DNA from 4 places in the Niveibacterium microcysteis genome. Region 3 is predicted to be linked to each of the others. Evidence: predicted binding sites of a transcription regulator. Region 3 holds the regulator's gene; each other region holds the start of a gene.
What was found. Region 3 encodes FNR, which switches genes on or off when oxygen is low (the NO sensors DNR and NnrR bind a similar motif). Its sites were predicted from a motif close to TTGANCTAGNTCAA; they were not measured.
Positions count from the first base shown of each region.

Region 1: the regulator FNR is predicted to act here: its motif matches at 2,632-2,645, upstream of feoB (ferrous iron transport protein B).
Region 2: the regulator FNR is predicted to act here: its motif matches at 3,172-3,185, upstream of JY500_RS04870 (formate/nitrite transporter family protein).
Region 4: the regulator FNR is predicted to act here: its motif matches at 2,039-2,052, upstream of coxB (cytochrome c oxidase subunit II).

Region 1 is NZ_CP071060.1:3,154,732-3,160,122, forward strand. Features, by position in the region: gene JY500_RS14300 (Dyp-type peroxidase) at 1-258, shown strand, start outside; gene JY500_RS14305 (FeoA family protein) at 280-516, opposite strand; gene feoB (ferrous iron transport protein B) at 523-2,526, opposite strand; gene JY500_RS14315 (oxidoreductase) at 2,656-3,330, shown strand; gene JY500_RS14320 (MBL fold metallo-hydrolase RNA specificity domain-containing protein) at 3,327-4,682, opposite strand; gene JY500_RS14325 (C40 family peptidase) at 4,798-5,391, opposite strand, start outside.
Region 2 is NZ_CP071060.1:1,036,502-1,041,892, forward strand. Features, by position in the region: gene JY500_RS04850 (MFS transporter) at 1-473, shown strand, start outside; gene JY500_RS04855 (DUF3833 domain-containing protein) at 473-997, shown strand; gene JY500_RS04860 (SDR family NAD(P)-dependent oxidoreductase) at 1,007-1,780, shown strand; gene JY500_RS04865 (nuclear transport factor 2 family protein) at 1,777-2,214, shown strand; gene JY500_RS04870 (formate/nitrite transporter family protein) at 2,219-3,052, opposite strand; gene hycI (hydrogenase maturation peptidase HycI) at 3,377-3,832, opposite strand; gene JY500_RS04880 (formate hydrogenlyase maturation HycH family protein) at 3,825-4,232, opposite strand; gene JY500_RS04885 (NADH-quinone oxidoreductase subunit B family protein) at 4,229-5,026, opposite strand; gene hyfH (hydrogenase 4 subunit H) at 5,028-5,391, opposite strand, start outside.
Region 3 is NZ_CP071060.1:1,989,266-1,994,656, forward strand. Features, by position in the region: gene JY500_RS09035 (PHA/PHB synthase family protein) at 1-592, shown strand, start outside; gene JY500_RS09040 (SirB2 family protein) at 601-981, shown strand; gene fnr (fumarate/nitrate reduction transcriptional regulator Fnr) at 982-1,722, opposite strand; gene hemN (oxygen-independent coproporphyrinogen III oxidase) at 1,818-3,212, shown strand; gene JY500_RS09055 (sulfite exporter TauE/SafE family protein) at 3,274-3,981, shown strand; gene JY500_RS09060 (universal stress protein) at 3,995-4,420, shown strand; gene JY500_RS09065 (heavy-metal-associated domain-containing protein) at 4,426-4,632, shown strand; gene JY500_RS09070 (sodium-translocating pyrophosphatase) at 4,723-5,391, opposite strand, start outside.
Region 4 is NZ_CP071060.1:615,337-620,727, forward strand. Features, by position in the region: gene JY500_RS02820 (hypothetical protein) at 1-488, opposite strand, end outside; gene mpl (UDP-N-acetylmuramate:L-alanyl-gamma-D-glutamyl-meso-diaminopimelate ligase) at 570-1,919, shown strand; gene coxB (cytochrome c oxidase subunit II) at 2,248-3,093, shown strand; gene ctaD (cytochrome c oxidase subunit I) at 3,126-4,706, shown strand; gene JY500_RS02840 (cytochrome c oxidase assembly protein) at 4,828-5,388, shown strand; gene JY500_RS02845 (DUF2970 domain-containing protein) at 5,385-5,391, shown strand, end outside.

The DNA of each region.
Region 1 (5,391 bases), 1.2 Mb from region 3:
GCGCAGGAGAGCTTCTCACCGGAGGCCTTCGTGCTTCGGCGCTCGATGGCGTGGATTGAGGGCGATCGCGGCGGTTTGCAGTTCGTCGCCTTCGGCGCTTCGTTTGCGGCTTTTGAGGCGCAGCTCAGGCGCATGTGCGGCGCCGAGGACGGCATCGTCGACGGCCTGTTCCGCTTTACCCGCCCTCTCACCGGCGCCTACTTCTGGTGCCCGCCCATGCGGGCCGGCGCACCGGACCTCCGCCTGCTGGGCGTCTAACGCCTTGACCCCTGCGCCGGCTCAGGCCGGCGCAACCACCATCGCGCGGGCGACGACCGACTCTACGGCCAGCTCGGTGTGGTCGCACTGAATGATCGTCAGCGGACGTTGCTGCAACACGCTGAGCGCCTGTCCGACGGCAATGCCATAGGCGAGGAACTGGTCCTGCAGCAGGGTATCCAGCGTGGCATCGAAGCCACGGAATCGGACGGTGGCACCGGGGGTGGCGTCGGCTAGACGCATTTCGTTGGGGCTCATCGCGGCTTACCAGAAGTGCTTCAGGATCATGTTGAAGATGCCGCCGACCAGGAAGGCTGTCGGCATGATCAGGCCCAGCATCGCGGCGGCGATCTTGCCGCCCTGCTCCTTGATGACGATCATCACGCTGGCAATGCACGGTACGAAGAGGGTGATCGTGATCATGCCGACCACCGTCTGCAGCGGCGACAACTGGTGGCCAAGCGCGAACAGGCCGGTGGCGCCGAAGTCGCGCCGCAGGAAGCCCATCACGAACGCCGCGCTCGCCTCCTTCGGCAAGCCGAGCCAGCCGGTCACCAGCGGCTCGCCCTTCTCGATGATCCACGGCAGCGCGCCCACGCGATCCAGCACGAACATCAGCAGCGTGCCGAACAGGAAGAGCGGGATCACTTCAACGAGATACCACTTCAGGCGGCCCGCGGTCTTCTTCATCACGTTGCCGATCACCGGCAAGCGCATCGGCGGCATCTCGGTGACCAGCGGAATGCGGCGGCCCGGGATCAGCTTCGCCGCGAGCCAGCCGGAGGTCAGCAGAATCAGCACGACCGAGCTGAGCCAGATCAGCGTGGCCGAGAAGGAAATGCCCGACAGCATGCCCATCACCACGCCCAGTTGTGCCGAGCACGGAATCGCCAGCGCGAGCAGGAAGGTCGAGATCACGCGCTCGCGTTTGGTGTGCAGGATGCGCGTCGTAAGCGTCGCCATCGTCACGCAGCCAAGCCCCAGCACCATCGGCAGCACCGCGCGGCCATTCAGGCCGATCAGCGAGAACGCGCGGTTCGCCAGCACCGACAGGCGCGAGAAGTAACCCGAATCTTCCAGCACCCCGAAGGCCAGGAAGAAGGTTGTCACGATCGGCAGGATCAAGGCGAGCGCGTAAGTCATGCCCATGGTCCACAGCCCGTACTGCCCGACCATCAGGTCGGCAACCCATTGCCACGGCACATGCGCCCGAACGAAACCTTCCATCGCCGGGTTCAGGATTTCACCGAACAGATTCTTCTCGGTCAGACCGACCAGGAAGCTCGCGCCGAACACGCCCACGAACTCATACACCGCGAACAGCACCAGCAACAGAATCGGCAAGCCCCAGATGCGATGCACCGCAAGCCGCCCGAGCCGCGTCGAGAGCAGCTTGGCTTTCGGCACTTCCTTCCGCAGATAAGCGCCAGCAAGGCGATCAGCCTCCGCCGCGCGAGCCTGCGCCAAAGCGGTGGACAGGGGTTCGGGACTGGCCGATTCGGCGGCCTCGCGCAAAGCGATCAACTGTTGCGCCTCGGCCCCCAGATGTGCGGCGAGCCAGCGTTCGACTTCGGCATCACGGCCGAGGAACAGCACCGCGAGGCCACGTGGCGCCAGCGGGGTCTTCGGTAGCCGGGCGGTGATCCAGTCCGCCGCCTGCATCACGACCGCTTCCACCGCATCCGGGTAGCGGAAGCGATGCGCCGGCCCTTGGCTGGCGTACGCATGCTTGAGCGCTTCCGGCAGGCGCTGCAGGCCTTCGCCGCTGGTGGCAACCGTTTCAATCACCGGCGCGCCAATCGCTTTCGAGAGGCCCTGCAAATCGACGCCAACGCCGCGCGCCCGCGCCTCGTCCGCCATGTTGAGCGCCAACACCCAGGGCAAGCCCAGGTCGGCAAAAACGAGCGACAGCGCCAGCGTGCGGCGCAGGTTCTTCGCGTCACCCACCTGCACCAGCGCACGCAGATTTTCGTGCAGCAACGCGCGCATCGTCGCGTGCTCGTCGTCCGAGCGGGCCGGCAGGGCCAGGACCCCGGGCGTATCCAGCACTTCGGCGCCACGTTCGAAACGGGCCGAGGCGCGTGACACATCGACCGTCGTCCCCGGGTAGTTCGACACGTTCACATAAGTGCCGGTCAACCGGTGGAACACCACCGACTTGCCGACGTTCGGGTTGCCAACAAGGGCGAAGACCCCTGGTGTGGCGCCGTCTGCCGCCGAGGCGGCCTGACGGTCCAGCGTGGCCGTGTCGTTGGTGCAATGTGTCATGTACGCTACCTGCAGAATCGGGTGGATCAGCCGTGGCGGCGTTTCGGAGTAGAACGCCAACGCGAATCGTTATCAATTATATATCGCCTGCACCCACATGCAGGATTGTTTTGTATCAAGCACTTGCCGATGCCAACACCACAAACACGTACTGCACTGATCGCCGGAGCGACGGGCCTGGTTGGCCGCGAGCTGCTCGCAATGCTGCTCGCATCGCCCGAATATGGCCGCGTGGTCGCGCTGGTGCGGCGCCCCACCGGCTTGCAGCATGCGAAGTTGCACGAGCAGATCGTCGATTTTTCTGCCCTGCCGTCGGATACGCCAGACCTGCGGGCGGACGACGTTTTCTGTTGTCTCGGTACAACGATCCGCGTAGCCGGCTCGCAGGCCGCCTTTCGCGCCGTCGATCACGACTATCCGCTCGCACTCGGCCTACTCGCAAGAAAAATGGGGGCGCAGCACTTCCTGCTGATATCGGCGCTTGGCGCCGATGCGGCGTCCAAAGTGTTCTACAACCGAACCAAGGGCGAGACGGAGCGCGATCTCGCGAACCTTCGCCTGCCTGCGTTGTGGTGCATGCGGCCGTCCCTGCTTGATGGCCATCGCGCCGAATCCCGCCCGGGTGAACGAGTGGCGCTGGTATTCGGTCGCGCCGTCGCGCCTTTGATGCTGGGGCCGCTACGGCGCTATCGCCCCATCAGCACCGTGGCTGTTGCGCGCGCAATGCTGCGCTGCGCGCTCGGCGAGGGGCCGGCGCCGGGCGCGGTGGAATCGGAAGAGATCGCGCGTCTGGGTGAAGCCTAGTCCAGCGTCAACACCGCGCCGGCCACCGGCGTCTCCGCAGTGATGCCATAGCGCGCATGGACGGCCGCAGCCAAGCCGGCGCGCGCCGGGTCCTCTCCGTGCGTCAGCACCACGCGCGGATGCCCGGCGGCCAGCGGGGCCAGCCAGTCGAGCAGGCCTTCGCGGTCAGCGTGGGCAGAGAAGCCTTCGAGCTGTACCACTTCAGCACGCACCGCGATCGTCTCGCCGAAGATCTCGACCTCGCGCGCGCCTTCAGCGAGTTGTCGGCCGAGGGTGCCGGGCGCCATGTAGCCGGGCAGGATCACGAGGACATCCTCGCGCCACAGGTTATGGCGCAGGTGGTGCAGCACGCGGCCCCCTTCGCACATGCCCGCCGCGCTCATGATCATGCAGAACTCGCCGCTGACATTCAGCAAGCGCGATTCGGCCGACGAATCAACGACCCGCAGCGTGTCCGGCAACTGGCCTCGACGTCCGAGCCGTTTGGCCTCCAGATCATGCAGTTCGCCGTGGCGGGCGTAGATCGCGCCGGCACGCGCAGCCATCGGGCTGTCGAGGAACACCGGGAACGCCGGCACGATGCCATCACGGAACGCGTGCGCCAGCTCGTACAGCAGTACCTGGGTGCGCCCTACCGCGAAGGCCGGCACGATCATGCGCCGGTGCTCGGCCACGGCCCGGCGCAATAGTGCGTGGAAGCTCGCCAGCGTATCGGCACGCGGCGGCCGGCTGCGGTCGCCGTAGGTGGATTCGAGGAACACGACATCGGCTCGCGGCGGCGTTTCGGGGTCACGCAGAATCGGCGCATCGCGCGTGCCAAGATCGCCGGAGAACACCACCGTCAGCGGCGGCTTGCCTTCCCGCGCGATCTGCATCTCAACGCTGGATGAGCCAAGGATGTGACCGGCGTCGAAGAAGCGGATCGCCACGCCCGGCGCGATTTCCCGCTGTTCGCCGTAGGGCAACGCAACGAATCGGCGGACCAGGCTCTCGACGTCGTCCACCGTGTAGAGCGGGCTTTGCTCGCGCCGCCCGGCACGCCGCAGCTTGCGGTTGGCGCGACTGGTGTCTTCCTCGGCGATCTTGGCCGAGTCAAGCAGCAGCACCTCAGCCAGTTCGAGCGTGGCCGGCGTGCCGTAGAGCGGCGCCCGCGAGCCGTGCGCAGTGAGCAATGGCAGGCGGCCGGAGTGGTCGACATGGGCATGCGTCAGCACGCCCGCGACCAGTCGCTTGGGTTCCACCGGCTCGATCACGCGGTTGCGGCCTTCGATGTCACGTCCGCCCTGGAACATGCCGAAATCGACCAGCACCCGCGCCTGTTCGGTCTCAAGCCAGTACCCCGAACCAGTCACCTCACCGACTGCACCGCAAAACCGTACGCTGACCATCGCACTGCCCCCCGGCTCGCGCCCCAGCCTCAGCGCTGGGCGCCTGCATGCCGAATTGTCCGCCCGCCAGAGGCACGACTCAAGCCGACAGGAGCAATCGCCCCACGCAGCCGAAACTCGGGCTATTGGCCAAATCCCCCGGCGTCACCGTCGCAGGATTGGGCCATGGATCCTCGATCGCCGCGCGGCTGGTCAGCGCGCGCGTTGCACTCGGCGCCCGAAGGTGGCGGATCCGTTCGGCCTGCGCCGCAATGTCGGCATCCCGCTTCCCTGCAGCGGGCGCCATTGCGCGCGTCTGCAGCCCCTGCCCTTCGCCGGCCGTGGGCGCCGGTGGCAATGCCCGGTTCGGCGAGTGATGACGCGCCTCTTCGTACTCCTTCAACAAAGCGAGCCAGTCGATATGCGGGAACGGAACAGGCGGTTGGTCGACCACCTCGATCTGCGGCCGCAGGCGCCCGGCAGGCACCGTGGCCGCTTCCGCAAAGCTGCGGTAGACGAACTCGCTGCACACCATGCGCCCCGGATCCGTTTGGATGACATGATCCAGCGCGACACGCAGAAGCCACTTCGCCGGCTCGGGCCAATCAAGCTTGCTGCGCAGCGCACACACAACGCCCAGTTCGAACAACTCGTCGAGCGGGTACGGCGCGCCAATGAAACCGTCGACCTTCGC
Region 2 (5,391 bases), 950 kb from region 3:
GCGCGCTGATCCTGCCGTTCTGGGTCCGCCTCGCTACGCGCATCGGCAAGGTGCCAGCCTGGTTTGCGTCAATGTTGCTCGCGGTACTGGCGTTCGGCTGGGCGGTGACGCTGGGTGAGGGCGATGTGATCGCCTTCCTCGTGATCTGCGTGATGTCCGGCATCGCGCTGGGTGCGGACATCACGTTTCCGCCCGCGCTGCTGGCCGATCTGCTGGCACGCCCGGCGCGCGCCGCGGCGGGTGGCATCTACTTCGGCTGGTGGAACCTCGTCACCAAACTCAATCTCGCGCTCGCTGCGGGCGTCGCGCTGCCCTTGCTCGATTGGCTTGGTTACCGCCCGGGCGCACGCGACGCGGGTGCCTTGCTCGCGCTGGCCGCGGTGTATGCCGTGTTGCCGATCGCGCTGAAATGCGCCGCCGCTGCGCTCTTGTGGCGGCTTCGAAAGCATGTGGAACCTGAAGGAGCTTCCTGATGAAGACTTGGCTGATCGCGGCCATGACGGCGCTGGTGCTTGGCGGCTGTTCCAGCGTCGATATCGCGGACTACCGCAACGAGAAACCGCAGCTCGATCTGGCGCACTACTTCGACGGTACCGTCGACGCGTGGGGTGTGTTTCAGGACCGTTCCGGCAAGGTGGCGAAGCGCTTTAAGGTGACGATAGCCGCGCAGTGGCGCGGCGAGGTCGGTACGCTCGACGAACACTTCGAATACTCGGATGGCAGCACGCAACGCCGCGTGTGGACCGTGACAAAGCTGGCGGACGGCCGATACACTGGCCGTGCTGACGATGTGGTGGGTGAGGCGATCGGTGAGGCGCAGGGCAACGCCCTTCGCTGGCGCTATACGATGGCCTTGCCGGTGGATGGCAGCGTCTATCACGTCGCCTTCGACGACTGGATGTTCCTGATGGATGACAAGACGATGCTGAACCGGTCCTTCATGACCAAGTTTGGTGTCGAGCTCGGGCAGGTGACGCTGAGCTTTCGCAAGCGTTAGCAGGTACACATGGCGATGAATCAGCCGATTCGTGACTGGCGCGGCAAGCGTGTGTGGATCGTCGGTGCTTCGACGGGAATCGGCGCAGCCCTAGCGGAATCGCTTGCGGAGCAGGGCGCTCATCTTGCGCTGTCGGCCCGGCGCGCGGAGCGTTTGCGCGTCTTCGCCGCTCGTTTCCCCGGCAGCATCGCGATACCACTCGATGTGGCCGAACATGCCACCTTGCTGCCCGCGGTGTTGCAGCTGCTCGACCTGTGGGGTGGCATCGACGTGGTCGTCTTCAATGCCGGCACCTACACGCCGATGCATGCGTGGGACCTCACCGTCGAAGGCGCACGCACGACGATCGAGATCAACCTTATGGGCGTCATCAACGGCGTTGCGGCCATCGCGCCGCAACTGCTGCAACAGGGCGAAGGCGCCATCGTGATTGTTGGCAGTGTCGCCGGCTACCGCGGCTTGCCCAAGGCGCTGGCCTACGGGGCATCGAAGGCCGGCGTGATCAACTTCGCCGAGTCGCTCTACATGGACCTCGCGCCGCGCGGCGTGAGCGTCTTTCTGGTGAACCCGGGATTCGTCGAAACACCGCTCACCGCGCAGAACAAGTTCCGCATGCCGGCACTGATCACTGCGGCCGAGGCGGCCGATGCGATCCTTCGCGGCATCGCCCGCGGCCGCTTCGAGATTCACTTCCCGCGCAGGTTCACCCTGCTGCTCAAGTTCCTGCGCTTGCTCCCTGAATGGCTCTACCTGCGTGCGGTGCGGCGCGCGACTGGCGCATGAGCACCCAGTCAGCGCTCGACGCGCTGGTTGATGCCTACGAGAGGCTGACGCTGGACAGCGTGGACGCGCTCGCCGCGCGCTATGCCACGGAAGCGAGCTTCAAGGACCCGTTCAACGAGGTGGTCGGACGCGCGGCAATTGCCCGCGTGTTCCGGCACATGTTCGAGCAGGTGGATGTGCCGCGGTTCATCGTGACGGGAAGATTCCCGGCGGAGGGCGCGGCGATGCTGACTTGGGAGTTCCACCTGCGCTTCCGCGGCGAGTCCGCGGAGCGCGTGATTCGCGGTGCGAGCCACCTGTGCTTCGATGCGCAGGGGCTGGTCACGATGCACCGCGACTACTGGGATGCGGCTGAGGAGTTGTATGCCCAGCTGCCGGTGCTGGGCGCCTTGATGCGTTTTCTGCGGCGCCGGCTGGCGACGCCGCAGGCCTGATGCCTCAGTGCGCGGCGGCCTTCGGGGCCTTGCGCGGCGGGGGCAGTTCGCGCGCGGCTTCGGCGGCTTCCGCCTGATCCATCGCTTCGGGGCTGAGGTAGCGGTAAGCCAGGCCGACGAACACCGCGCCACCCACCACGTTGCCGAGTGTGCTGAAGATCAGGTTGTATACCGCTTGCCCGAAGGTCAGCCCGCCGTGGCTCAGCAGCGCCATCGAGAAAGTGCCCATGTTGGCGATCGAGTGCTCGAAGCCGAGGTAGAGGAAGATGAACACGACGAGGATCATCGCCACGATCTTCGCGAGGTCTTCCTTCAACTGTAGTGCGACCCACACCGCGAGGCAGACCACCCAGTTCGCGAGGATGCCCTTGAAGAAGATCACTTGCGCAGCCTGCTCGGCCTTGTGTACCGCGCCCTGGTTCAGCGCATGTTCCGGTGGCAGCGAGTCGAGCACGCCTGCGAAATAGAGCAGCGCCGTGAGCACCACGGCCCCGATCAGGTTGCCCAGGTAGCAGACCACCCACAGGGCGACCGTCTGCGGCCAGCTCGTCTTCCCTTCGGCTGACGACACCGCGAGGTACATGTTGTTGCTGGTGAACAGCTCGGAGTTGGTGAACACGATCACCGACAGGCCGACGCCGAAGAAGAGGCTCGCCAGCACCTTGCCGAACGGCGTGTCGTGCAGGTTGTTGAGCAGCGACCAATACACCAGTACGACGATGGACAGGTACATGCCTGCCAGCACCGCGCGCATCAGGTAGCGGCCCGGGTCTTCCTTCAGCAGCGAGAATTTGCGCAATCCGCTGGCTGCGGACTTCTCGACGATCGGACGTTCCATTTCGCTTGATTCCTTGGTTTTGTCGTCAGGGGAATGACACCGCGTGCGTTGTCATCGCAAGCAGTTTCCTTGCACTTTATGTGTCCGACTTGCTCGCGTTTGCGCTGAGTTCAGCGTTTTTGACATCCATCAGGCGTAGGGCGCGGATCTAAAAATCGCTCTATGGGTCGATAAGCGGCGCTGTGTTCCGCTTGGGCCCACGTTGAGGTTTAGCGCGCAAATCCGCAATCCGCCACGGTGATTGGCGGTAAGCGCGAGGGCAGGCGGCCGCTGGCGCGTCGCATGGCGCGCGCGCGGGCGGTCAGGCGACGGGCCGGAGGAGGCTCAGAGCCAGGGCAGGGCGGTGAGGTCTGCGCCGGCGACAAGCTGCGCGTGCAGCGTGGTGACGGCGTTGCGCACCGGTTCGGTCATCGGGAAACCGAAGGCGACGATGTCGGGCTGGATGCCAACGAAGAGCACCTGCGGCACCGTTTCGCGCAGCCGCTCGATCAGGAAGCTGAGCGGCAGGTTGTGCGTGGTCATGATGAACATGTCGGCGATGTTCGCATCGTCGACCAGGCGCACCTCGCCGGGGGCGAGCGCCATGTCCGCCGCGTCCACGATCACGACGGTCTGCGGCGCGAGCGCCTGCACCTGATGTGCGACGTTCTCCGGCGCGGAGCCGCCGTCGATCGCCGCCCAGCCGCTGGCGGGCGCGTTCGTGAGCAGTTCGGCCAGCAGCGGGCCGACGCCGTCGTCGCCCATCATGCTGTTGCCGACGGTGAGGATCAGGTCAGGCATCGCGGTGCTTCGCGATCAGGTAGATCGCAGGTTCGGCTTCGATATCGGCAAGCGACTGGATCAGCCGCGTCGCCCACTGGTTCTCGGTTTCGCTGTAGCCCGGGCGGGCGCCGTCCAGCGCCCTGGCGAGCAAGTGCGTAGCCGTGCTGTCGATGTTGATCTCGCCCCATTTGAGCAAGCCTTCGAGTTTGCTGCGGGCGGCGCCCTCCGGCAGCTTCGCGAGCCAGGCGGCGTAGTCGTCGGCCGGGCATTCGAGGATCGGCTTGAGGCAGTCGATCACGCCGATATGGTGCCCGATCGCGAGCGAGTAGTAGACCACCTGCTTCGCCTCGGCCGGCATGTCCTCCTTGCGGTCGAGGAACTTCTGGCCGAGCTGGTAGAAGATGACCTTGCCGCTCACGCGGTCGCTCCGCCGATTCCGAGGCAGGTGCTTTGCAGATGGGCAAAGATCTCCGACAGACGCGGGTCGTCTTTCTCCGCGAGGTGTTCACGCGCACGGGCGACGAACCCTTCCGGCGTCGGCGCAGCGACCATCAGGCCCATGAAGTCATCCGCGATGCGTCCGCCGTGCAGGTAGCCCGCCATGCGGCGCGCCTCGCGTTCGATCAGCACCCGCAGATCCAGCGGTACGTCCGGGTGCCGCACCTGCGCGACTTCGCCCTCGGCTTCCTGATGGTGGCTGCCCTTGAGCTTCTGGTTGAGCAGCCCGAGCGCGACCGCGAAGCCGTAGATCGTCGCAGCCGGGGTCGGCGGGCAGCCGGGGATGAACACGTCGACCGGGACGATCTGGTCAGTGCCGCCCCAGACGCAGTACAGGTCGTGGAAGATGCCGCCGCTGCAGCCGCAGGCGCCGTAGGAGACGACGATCTTCGGATCGGGCGCGGCGCGGTAGGCGCGGATCGCTGGCATCCGCATCGAGCGGGTGACTGCGCCGGTGAACAGCAGGATGTCGGCATGGCGCGGCGAGGCGACGACCTTGATGCCGAAGCGCTCAGCATCGAAGACCGGCGTGATCGCCGAGAAGATCTCGATCTCGCAGCCGTTGCAACCGCCGCAGTCGACGCGATAGACGTAGGCGGAACGCTTGATGTCGCCGAGCAGCGTCTGCTTCAACTGCGCGATGTGCTCGCTCTCGCTGATCGGAGTCGGCATGCCCTGCGCGTTGCGGGGCGCGAATTCGATGGGCTTGTTCATCTCAGCCTCGCTTCACGAAGGTTTCCGGCTCGACGCTGCACAGCGCCTGTTTGCGCTTGCAGTCGGGGCAGGTCTCGAACTGCGGGCGCATCGCTTCGGCTTCGGCCTCGGAGAGCCCGCTGTGCACCATCAGCGCCATCGTGAACTCGATCTCCTTGCTCGGCGCGAAGGGCGTGTCGCAGGCGACGCAGCGGGTCAGCGAAAACGTTGCCCGTTGCATCAGGTCTTCCTTGCGGCCCACCGCCAGCTCGAAGTCGGGCGACAGCGCGATCGCGCGGGTCGGGCAGACTTCCTCGCAGCGGCCGCAGAAGATGCAGCGCCCCAGGTTGAGCTGCCAGGTGCGCTCGCCGCGCTCGGTGTTGGTG
Region 3 (5,391 bases):
GTTCCGCTTGCTGCGCTCGAACCCGTTGATCTGGCAATACGTGGTTCAGGGCTACCTGATGGGCGAAAAGCCGCCGTCGTTTGACGTGCTCTACTGGAACATGGATACCACGCGCATGCCCTATGCCATGCATGCGTGGTACTTGCGAGAGCTCTACCTCAAAAATCGCCTGATTGAGGCCGATGCGCTGACCGTCGCCGGCGAGTCGCTCGATCTTGGGCGGATCACCCAACCGCTGTATGCCGTTGCGGCCGAAGACGATCATATTGCCCCGTGGCGGCAGGCATTTAGGGTCGCCAATTTCGTGCGTGGAGACAAGCGCTTCGTACTCTCGTCCAGCGGTCATATCCTCGGGATCGTCAATCCACCCGTACAGCCGCCGAAACGCGAGTACTGGATCGGTACGGCGCACCGGACCGACAGCGCGCATGGTTGGCGTGAGCGCGCCGACCACCACGCCGGAAGTTGGTGGGACGATTGGTTCAGGTGGCTGGACGAGCGTTGCGGTGAGCGTGTCGCGCCGCCACCCGTGAGCAACGATGCCTTTCCTCCGCTTGCCGCTGCTCCCGGTGACTACGTCATGGAACGCTAACGAGGCCGATGGATTACCTGCTGCTCAAATGTCTTCATGTCGGCTTCGTGGTGCTATCTGCCACTGGATTCATCGCCAGAGGTATCGGCGTCCTGATTGATGCGCCTTGGGTGCGCCAGCGTTGGGCGAGGGTGGTTCCGCATATCGTCGATACCGGATTGCTCGCCTCGGCCGTCGCCTTGGCCTGGACCCTTCGCGTAGCGCCGTTTCGTGACGACTGGTTGACCGCGAAGGTGCTTGGCTTGCTTGGCTACATCGTTCTGGGGTCTTACGCGCTCAAGCGCGGGCGCACACGCCAAGCAAAAGCGGCCACATTTGTGGCCGCTTTGTTGGTGCTGGCTTACATCGTGTCGGTCGCGCTGACAAGACGACCGACGCCATGGTGGTAACTACACGTTCGCGCGGCCAATCAGTCGGCGCAGTCCATCCGCATCCAGAATCTGGATGTGCTTCTGGTGGACGCTGATCAAGCCGTCATCCTGGAATTTGGAGAACGCCCGGCTCACTGTCTCCAGTTTCAGACCGAGGTAAGAGCCTATCTCCTCGCGCGTCATGCGAAGGTGGAACTCCGAAGCGGAGTACCCACGAAGGCGCATGCGTTGCGATAGGTTGATCAGGAATGCAGCCAGACGTTCTTCAGCGCGCATCGACCCGAGCAGCATCATGATGCCTTGCTCGCGGACGATCTCGCGGCTCATGAACTTGTGGAACTGGCGCTGCAGGGGTTCGATGCGGCGCGAGAGTTCTTCGAGCCGTTCGAACGGAATCATGCAGACGTCTGAATCCTCAAGTGCAACCGCATTGCAGACATGCCGATCCGTCGAGATGCCGTCGAGTCCGAGGATCTCTCCGGCCATCTGGAAACCGGTGACCTGATCCCGGCCGTCTTCGGTCAGGATGTCGGTCTTGAAGAAACCGGTGCGAATCGCATAGATTGCTTCGAAAGGCTCCCCAGCACGGTATAAATGCTGCTGCCGCTTGACCTTCTTGCGTGCAGTGATGAGGCCGTCGATCCTTTCAAGATCGACGTCGTCAAGACCAACGGGAAGGCAAAGCTCCTTGAGGTTGCATTGGGTGCACGCGGTGCGAAGATTGACGGCCGTCAGCGGAATCGTGGCGGGTTTTTCCAAGGCGGGTGCTCCAAGTGGGCTAGTTGATGGCAATCAAACGGCTCCGACCGAGTTCATGACACCTTCCGGCATCCACAGAGAGAAAAAAACAAACAATGAATCAGAATGAGCAGACGCCGGTCTTCGACCGCGATCTCATCCAGCGTTTCGACGTTTCCGGCCCGCGCTACACGTCGTATCCGACCGCGGACAGGTTTCACGAGGGCTTTGGGCGCAGCGACTACGCAAGACATCTAGGTCTGCGCGCGCAGGGCGGCCTCAAAAAACCCCTCTCATTATATTTCCACATTCCATTCTGCGATACGGTTTGCTTCTACTGCGCGTGCAACAAGATTGTCACGAAGGACCGTAGCAGGGCGGAGCGCTACCTGCGCTATCTTGACAAAGAAATGGGTTTGGTCGCCGGACAGCTCGCCGGCTCGCACGATGTTTCACAAATGCACTGGGGCGGCGGCACACCGACCTTCCTGTCGGACAGCGAGATCCGCGAATTGTTTCGTTCGATCCGCCGGCATTTCAACCTGACGCCCGGTGGCGAGTACTCGATCGAGGTAGACCCGCGCCGCGTTTCCGCTGAAACCGTTGCGCTGCTTGGGGCCGAGGGCTTCAACCGGATGAGCGTCGGTGTTCAGGATTTTGACCCGATCGTCCAGAAAGCCGTCAACCGCATCCAGTCTGTTGAGGAAACCGCGGCGGTCATCGCGGCCGCGCGCGCGAATGGTTTCCGTTCGGTCAGTATCGATCTGATCTACGGATTGCCGTTCCAGAGCGTCGAGCGCGTCAGCCAGACGCTGGATCGCGTGCTGGAGATCGCCCCGGACCGTCTTGCACTCTACAACTATGCCCACCTGCCGACGCGCTTCATGCCGCAACGGCGGATCAATGCGGGCGACTTGCCGAGTGCGGACCAGAAACTCGAGATCCTGGGCATGGCGATTTCGAAGCTGACTGACGCGGGCTACGTGTTCATCGGCATGGACCACTTCGCGCGGCCGGACGACGAGATGGCCGTGGCTCAGCGCAACGGGCGTTTGTATCGCAACTTCCAGGGCTATTCAACGCACTCGGACTGCGATCTGTTGGGCTTCGGCGTTTCCTCCATTGGCAAGGTAGGCCCGGCCTACGCACAGAGTGCGAAGACGCTTGAGGCCTACTACGAGATGCTCGATCGTGACGAGCTCCCTGTCGTCCGTGGCTACGAGATGATGTTCGACGATCAGCTTCGTTACGCGGTTATTCAGAGTCTGATGTGCCACTTCTCGCTGGATTACGCGGCGTTTGAGCAGGCCTGGGGCATCACGTTCTCCGAGTATTTTGCCGACGAGATCGAAGCGCTGCGGGCCCATGAGCGTGATGGCCTGTGCATCGTTGGCAAGAAGGGGGTCGAGGTAACGACGCCGGGTCGCATGCTGGCGCGCGTATTGGCCATGGCGTTTGACGCGCATTTGCGCGGTGATCGCGAAGTCGTCCGCTACTCCAAGGTGATTTGAGCCTCGGCCGGCCGCTACACTTGCGGATTGCCCTGAATGGGCTGCACCGGGATGTTGTGTGATGCCTGAAGCGGGATACCTTGCCGCGACGCTGATCGGTCTGCTGGGTGGAACCCACTGCGTGGGCATGTGCGGAGGGCTGGTTGCTGCGCTTACCGTCAATGCGCCTGGGCAGTCGCGACGCATTTGGCCGATCCATTTGGCCTACAACCTGGGCCGCATCACCAGCTATACCCTCGCCGGTGCGCTGCTGGGCGCGATCGGTTCGACTGGTTTCCTGCTGAATCGCCTGCTGCCCATCCAGATTACGTTCTACGTGCTGGCGAACCTTTTGCTGGTGCTGTTAGGGCTTTACTTGGCGGGCGTCACCGCGCCCCTCGCACCCATCGAGCGGCTCGGCGGCCGCTTGTGGGCAAGGTTACGGCCGTATGGGGCGCGATTCATCCCCGCCCGGACGCCACTCAACGCCTATCCGCTCGGGCTGGTTTGGGGATTCGTCCCTTGCGGCCTCGTCTACAGCATCCTTGCGACGGCTTTGGTGTCAGGCTCCGCCGCGCGCGGTGCGATGCTGATGTTGTCATTCGGTTTGGGGACCTTGCCCAACCTGATGCTCGCCGGCCTGTTTGCCGCCCGCTTGCGGAGCTGGCTGCAACGGACGTGGCTCCGGTTCGGCGCCGGGCTTGTCGTGCTTGGCTTTGGGGTGTTTGGGCTCGCCAACGCTGCCACGCTGGGTGGCAAGTTGTGGCAAGGCGTCATCTGCCACGTATAAGAAAGGGATCGCGATGAAAATCCTGCTCGCTACTGACGGTTCTGCGGCTTCGCTTGCCGCGGTGGATGCGCTGCTGCGCGCCGTAAAGTTCTTCGCCGCGCCGCCCGCTATCGTTCTGGTAACGGTACACAACCCGGTGCCGATGACCTTCGCCACGCGCCATGTCGAAACCAGCGCCTTGGATCGCTACTACAGCGACGAGGGGCGGATCGCGATGGCGCCGGCCGCGAGCCGCCTGCGCGCGGCGGGGTTGGCCTTTGATGAGCAGGTGTTGATCGGACACCCTGCCGAAACGATTGTGGCGTTCGCTGTCGATCGCGGTTGCGACTGGATCTGGCTGGGGGCACGTGGGCACAGCGTGCTTGAGAAGGTGTTGATTGGCTCGGTGGCGGCCCGCGTGGTGCAACTGGCGCATTGCCCGGTGATGGTGGCGAGGTGAGTGTTATGGATACGGCGAAGATTTCGGTGGGTGGCATGAGCTGCCAAGGGTGCGTTCGTTCGGTGGAACGCGTGTTGAATGCTCAGGACGGCGTGAGCCAAGCGCAGGTGTCGCTAGAGTTGAAGGAGGCGAGCGTGTGCTTTGATCCGCAGCGCGTCTCGATTGAAACCCTCAAGGCCGCGATCCGCGACGCGGGGTTTGAAGCCGACTGAACGTTTTGGCTGACGTGGCTGCCGATATGGTTCGGGGCCGCAAATGAAAACGGCCGCGTAAGCGGCCGTTTTGTTGTGTTTCGCTTGCGGTTAGAGCAGCGGAACGATTAACAGTGCGACGATGTTGATGATCTTGATCAGCGGGTTGACCGCCGGGCCCGCGGTGTCCTTGTACGGGTCGCCCACGGTGTCGCCGGTTACGGCAGCTTTGTGCGCTTCCGAGCCCTTGCCACCGAAGTGACCGTCCTCAATGTACTTCTTCGCGTTGTCCCATGCGCCGCCACCGGTACACATGGAGATGGCAACAAAGAGGCCCGTCACGATCGTGCCCATCAGCAGGCCGCCCAGTGCAGCCGGCCCAAGCAGCAGGCCAACGAGAATCGGCACCACCACCGGCAGCAGCGACGGGATGATCATTTCCTTGATCGCGGCGCTGGTCAGCATGTCCACGGCGCGGCCGTATTCCGGCTTTCCGGTGCCTTCCATGATGCCTTTGATCTCGCGGAACTGACGGCGAACCTCTTCAACCACGGAGCCGGCAGCGCGGCCGACCGCTTCCATCGCCATGGCGCCAAACAGATAGGGAATCAGGCCGCCGATGAAGAGGCCGATGATGACCATGTGGTTGGAGAGATCGAAGCTGACATGCAGCCCCTTGGTCTCGAGCGCGTGGGTGTAATCGGCGAACAGCACCAGTGCGGCCAAGCCAGCCGAACCGATCGCGTAACCCTTGGTCACGGCCTTGGTGGTGTTGCCGAC
Region 4 (5,391 bases), 1.4 Mb from region 3:
TTGACCGGCACTTCGTCCCATTCAAACGCGAGGATCGCCTCGGGCGACTCCGGGCCTGGCCGGCGCACTTCGCGGTGTTCATAGTCGAGCGCCTGGTTCAGCAGGAAGATCTCGACTTCCTTGGCGCTGTCGGCGAACAGGTCGATTTCGACTTCCGAGAATCCATTCGCCGAGCCGTCGAGCACCGCGCCGGTCAGGGCGGGGCGCCAGGGGGCGAGCAGCCGCATGACCTCGCAGGCGGTTTCGCGCATGGTTTCCAGGCGTTCCTCATGCTCGTCGTCGGGGTAGAGCGCCTGATACTCGCGCAATGCGGCGTCGATCTCGGCGTTGTTCGGCATCGCTTCGCCCTCGGTGACGCCGAGTTGGCGCGCAGCCTTCCGTTTGGCGAGGCCGTAATCGGATATGCCGTCTTCGGCCATCAGGCGGGCTGCCAGTGCGGCGACGTTCTGGCGCAGCGAACTGCGCGGGGGCGGTGCATCGAGCGGCATCGGGGTTGGGCGCGGGGCCTCGGCTACAATTGAGCCTATTCTAACCACACCCCGCGCGGTCTCCCGGCTGCGCCGTCCCTGATGCATATTCACATTCTTGGTATCTGCGGCACCTTCATGGGCGGCATTGCCTTGCTTGCCCGCGCTGCAGGCCATCGCGTCACTGGCTGCGATGCCAATGTTTATCCGCCGATGAGCACGCAACTGGCGGAACAGGGGATTGGCCTGATCGAAGGCTTCGATCCGTCGCAGCTGGATCAGGCGGCAGATATGTATGTGGTGGGCAACGCGGTGTCGCGGGGCAATCCGCTGCTCGAAGCGATTCTGGATCGCGGCTTGCCCTACACCTCCGGGCCGCAGTGGCTGGCTGAGCACATCCTGCCGGGCAAGTGGGTGCTGGCGGTTGCGGGCACGCATGGCAAGACCACCACCACGTCGCTGCTGGCCTATCTGCTGGAGTCCGCCGGGCTCAATCCCGGCTTTCTGGTTGGTGGGGTGCCGCAGGACTTTGGCGTGTCGGCGCGGTTGACCGAGTCGCCCTTCTTCGTCATCGAAGCCGATGAGTACGACACCGCTTTCTGCGACAAGCGCTCGAAGTTTGTTCATTACCGCCCGCGCACGGTGATCCTGAACAATCTTGAGTACGACCACGCAGACATATTCCCCGACCTGGCCGCGATCGAAACCCAGTTCCATCACTTGGTGCGCACGATTCCGCGCCTTGGTCGCATCGTGGCCAACGGGGCCGAGGCGAGTCTGCGACGCGTGATCGACCGCGGTTGCTGGAGCGAGCTCGAATGGTTTGACGACGCGGGTGCGTGGCACGCGCGAGAGGGTGATTCGGTGTCGGAGGCGGTGTTTTCTCTTCATGGCAACGAGATCGGGCGTGCCGAGATGCCGCTGGCTGGAGCGCACAACCGCGCCAATGCGCTGGCGGCGATTGCGGCGGCTCGCCATGTCGGCGTGCGCCCGCAGGATGCGATTGCCGCGCTCGCGGGCTTCAAGGGCATCAAGAGGCGGCTCGAAGTGCGTGGCGTCGTGCGCGGCGTTACGGTGTATGACGATTTTGCTCATCACCCGACTGCGATCCAAACCACCGTTGAAGGCTTGCGCCGGCGGCAGCCGCAAGGGCGCATCCTCGCCGTGCTGGAGCCGCGTTCCAACACGATGAAGCTCGGCACGATGAAGGATCGTTTGGCGCCAAGCCTCACGCAGGCGGATTTTGTCTATTGCTATGCGAACAAACTCGGCTGGGATCCGGCCGAGGCATTGAATCTGCTGGGCGAGAGGGCACGCACCTTTGAGTCGATCGATGAACTTGTGCGTGCTGTGGTGCAGCAATCCGCACCCGGCGACCATGTCCTCGTGATGAGCAACGGGGGCTTCGGCGGTGTCCATCAGAAGTTGCTGGATGCGCTGGCTGTCGCTTGACCCCTTGCACGCAGAGAGAAAAGGCGCCTTCGGGCGCCTTTTGTTTTTCTGTGCTGCGTAAGCGGTGTGTGTTCAGGCAGATGGATATGGCGATGCAGCATGTGCGGCAATGCAACACATTGATATGAATCAACATTTGTTGCTGCGAGCGCCCTCGCTGTGGCACCATCAAAACCGAACGCGGCGGGGCGGCCCGAAAGGGCGTCGTTCCCCCGCGCGGGAGTTGGAGTTGCGGCAAGCGGTCGTGTGAGGCGTCGCGAGGTCGGGTGCTCACGGACTGCAAAGCTGTCGTCAGAAGCAGCACTCATCCGGTGTTTTTCGAGGACCCATGAGGCATACCACTCGCGCATCAGTTCCACTGGCAATGGCGTTTGTCGCCAACGCCGCGTCGGCAGCCGACGCACGTTACAACCTCCAGCCCCCTGTCACCGGCATTGCCGAACAGATCTACGGCATGCATTCGATGATGCTCGTGATCTGCCTGGTGATCTTCGTCGGTGTCTTCGGCGTGATGTTCTGGTCGGTGTTCCGGCACCGCAAATCGAAGGGCGCGGTTGCAGCCCATTTCCACGAGAACACAGCGGTCGAGATTGCCTGGACTGTCGTGCCGGTGCTGATTCTGCTCGGCATGGCCTACCCGGCGACGAAGACGGTGATCTCGATGAAGGACACGTCAAACCCGGACATCACGATCAAGGCCACCGGCTACCAGTGGATGTGGGGTTACGACTACCTCAAGGGCGAGGGCGAGGGCGTGCGCTTCATCTCCACGCTGTCCACGCCGCGCGACCAGATCGAAGGCGGGGCGGCCAAGGGCGCCAACTACCTGCTCGAAGTCGATAACCCGGTGGTCGTGCCGGTGGGCAAGAAGATCCGCATCCTCACCACCGCGAACGATGTGATCCACGCCTGGTGGGTGCCGGCCTTTGGCGTGAAGCAGGACGCGATCCCCGGCTTCATCCGCGACACCTGGTTCCGTGCCGAGAAGGAGGGCGTGTATCGCGGCAACTGCGCCGAACTGTGCGGCAAGGAGCATGGCTTCATGCCGATCGAGGTGCATGTGGTGTCTGCTGCGAAGTACGCCGAATGGGTTGCGGCGCAGAAGAAACGCATGGCCGCTGAAGCGCAGCCCGCGGCCCCGCAGGCATCTGCCAACACGGCCGCGGCCGGTTGATCACGCACCGATTCCGAGACAGGAGCTAGAGCATGAGTGCGGTCCCACACGGCCTGGAACACGGACATGACCACCATCACCCGAGCGGGTTGATGCGCTGGATTCAAACCACGAATCACAAGGACATCGGCACGATGTACCTGATCTTCAGCTTCATCATGTTCCTCTCCGGGGGCGTGATGGCGCTGACGATCCGTGCCGAACTCTTTCAACCTGGCCTGCAGGTGGTGCAGCCGGAGTTTTTCAACCAGCTCACCACCATGCACGGGCTGGTGATGGTATTCGGCGCGATCATGCCGGCCTTCGTCGGCTTCGCGAACTGGCAGATCCCGCTGATGATCGGCGCGAGCGACATGGCCTTCGCGCGGATGAACAACTGGAGCTTCTGGCTGTTGCCGCCGGCTGCGATCCTGTTGGTGGGGTCGTTCTTCGTGCCGGGCGGAGCATCGGCGGCTGGCTGGACGCTTTACGCGCCGCTGTCGATCCAGATGGGCATGGGCATGGACATGGCGATCTTCGCGGTCCACATCATGGGCATCAGCTCGATCATGGGCGCCATCAACATCGTCGTCACGGTGCTGAATATGCGCGCCCCTGGCATGACGCTGATGAAGATGCCGCTGTTCTGCTGGACCTGGCTGATCACCGCCTACCTGCTGATCGCCGTGATGCCGGTGCTGGCGGGGGCCGTGACGATGATCCTCACGGATCGGCACTTCGGTACCAGCTTCTTCAACGCGGCCGGTGGCGGTGATCCGGTGCTCTACCAGCATGTGTTCTGGTTCTTCGGGCACCCCGAGGTGTACATCATGATCCTGCCGGCCTTCGGCATCGTCTCGCAGGTGATTCCGACCTTTGCGCGCAAGCCCCTGTTCGGCTATGCCTCGATGGTCTACGCGACGGCGTCGATCGCAATTCTCTCCTTCATGGTGTGGGCACACCACATGTTCACGACCGGCATGCCCGCGACCGGCCAGTTGTTCTTCATGTACGCAACGATGCTGATTGCGGTGCCGACGGGCGTGAAAGTGTTCAATTGGGTCGCGACGATGTGGCGCGGCTCGATGACCTTTGAGGCGCCGATGCTGTTCTCGGTCGGCTTCCTGTTCGTGTTCACGATGGGCGGATTCACCGGGCTGATCTGCGCGATCGCGCCGATCGACATCCAGATCCAGGATACGTATTACGTCGTGGCGCACTTCCACTATGTGCTGGTGGCCGGCTCACTGTTCGCGCTGTTCTCCGGCGCCTACTACTGGCTGCCGAAATGGACCGGGCACATGTATGACGAGCGCCTCGGCAAGCTGCACTTCTGGTGCTCGATCATCTTCTTCAACATCACCTTCTTCCCGATGCACTTCCTCGGCCTGGCCGGCATGCCGCGGCGCATTCCGGACTACAACCCGATGTTCGCGGACTTCAATGCCATCGCCACGATCGGCGCCTTCGGGTTCGGGCTTTCACAGCTGATCTTCCTCTTCACGGTCATCAAGTGTGTGCGCGGTGGCGAGAAGGCCGCAGCCAAGCCTTGGGATGGTGCCGAGGGGCTTGAGTGGACGGTGCCGTCGCCGGCGCCGTACCACACCTTTGAAGAGCCGCCTCAGGTCAAGTGAGTCGCAACATGGCCAAGCGGAGCGCAACGCGCAGCAACCTGAAGACGGCACTGGGGCTGGGATCGATCGCCCTGGTGTTCTTCTTCGGCGTGATGCTCAAGTACTGGCTGCAGAACCACCAATGAGCTCACTGGAACGCGCCTCCGAGAATCGTCGTCTGCTGCTGCGGCTGGCCGTGGCTGCGGTCGCGATGTTCGGTTTCGGCTTTCTTCTGGTGCCGTTCTACAACACGATCTGTGAGGTCACTGGCATCAATCGCCTGATGAAGGCGGATGCGCAGGCGGCCAACAGCCAGGTCGATGCCTCGCGCACGTTGATCGTCGAGTTCGACGCCAACACCCACGCGTTGCCGTGGCGCTTCTCGCCGCAGCAGTCGAGTGTGAGCACGCACCCCGGCGCACTGGTGCGGGTGGATTACGTGCTCGAGAACACCACGGACAAAACGGTGGTGGGGCAAGCGATCCCGAGCTATGGGCCACGCGTCGCCGCGCAGTACGTGAAGAAGCTCGAGTGCTTCTGTTTCCAGCAGCAGACCCTGGCGCCACACGAGCGCCGAGTCATGCCGGTGGTTTTCGTGGTGGACGCGGCGCTGCCGGCTGAAGTGAATACCGTGACCTTGTCGTACACCTTCTTCGAGGTGGAAGGCGCTGCGCCTGTGGCCGCTGCGGGGCGGGCCGGGTGACGG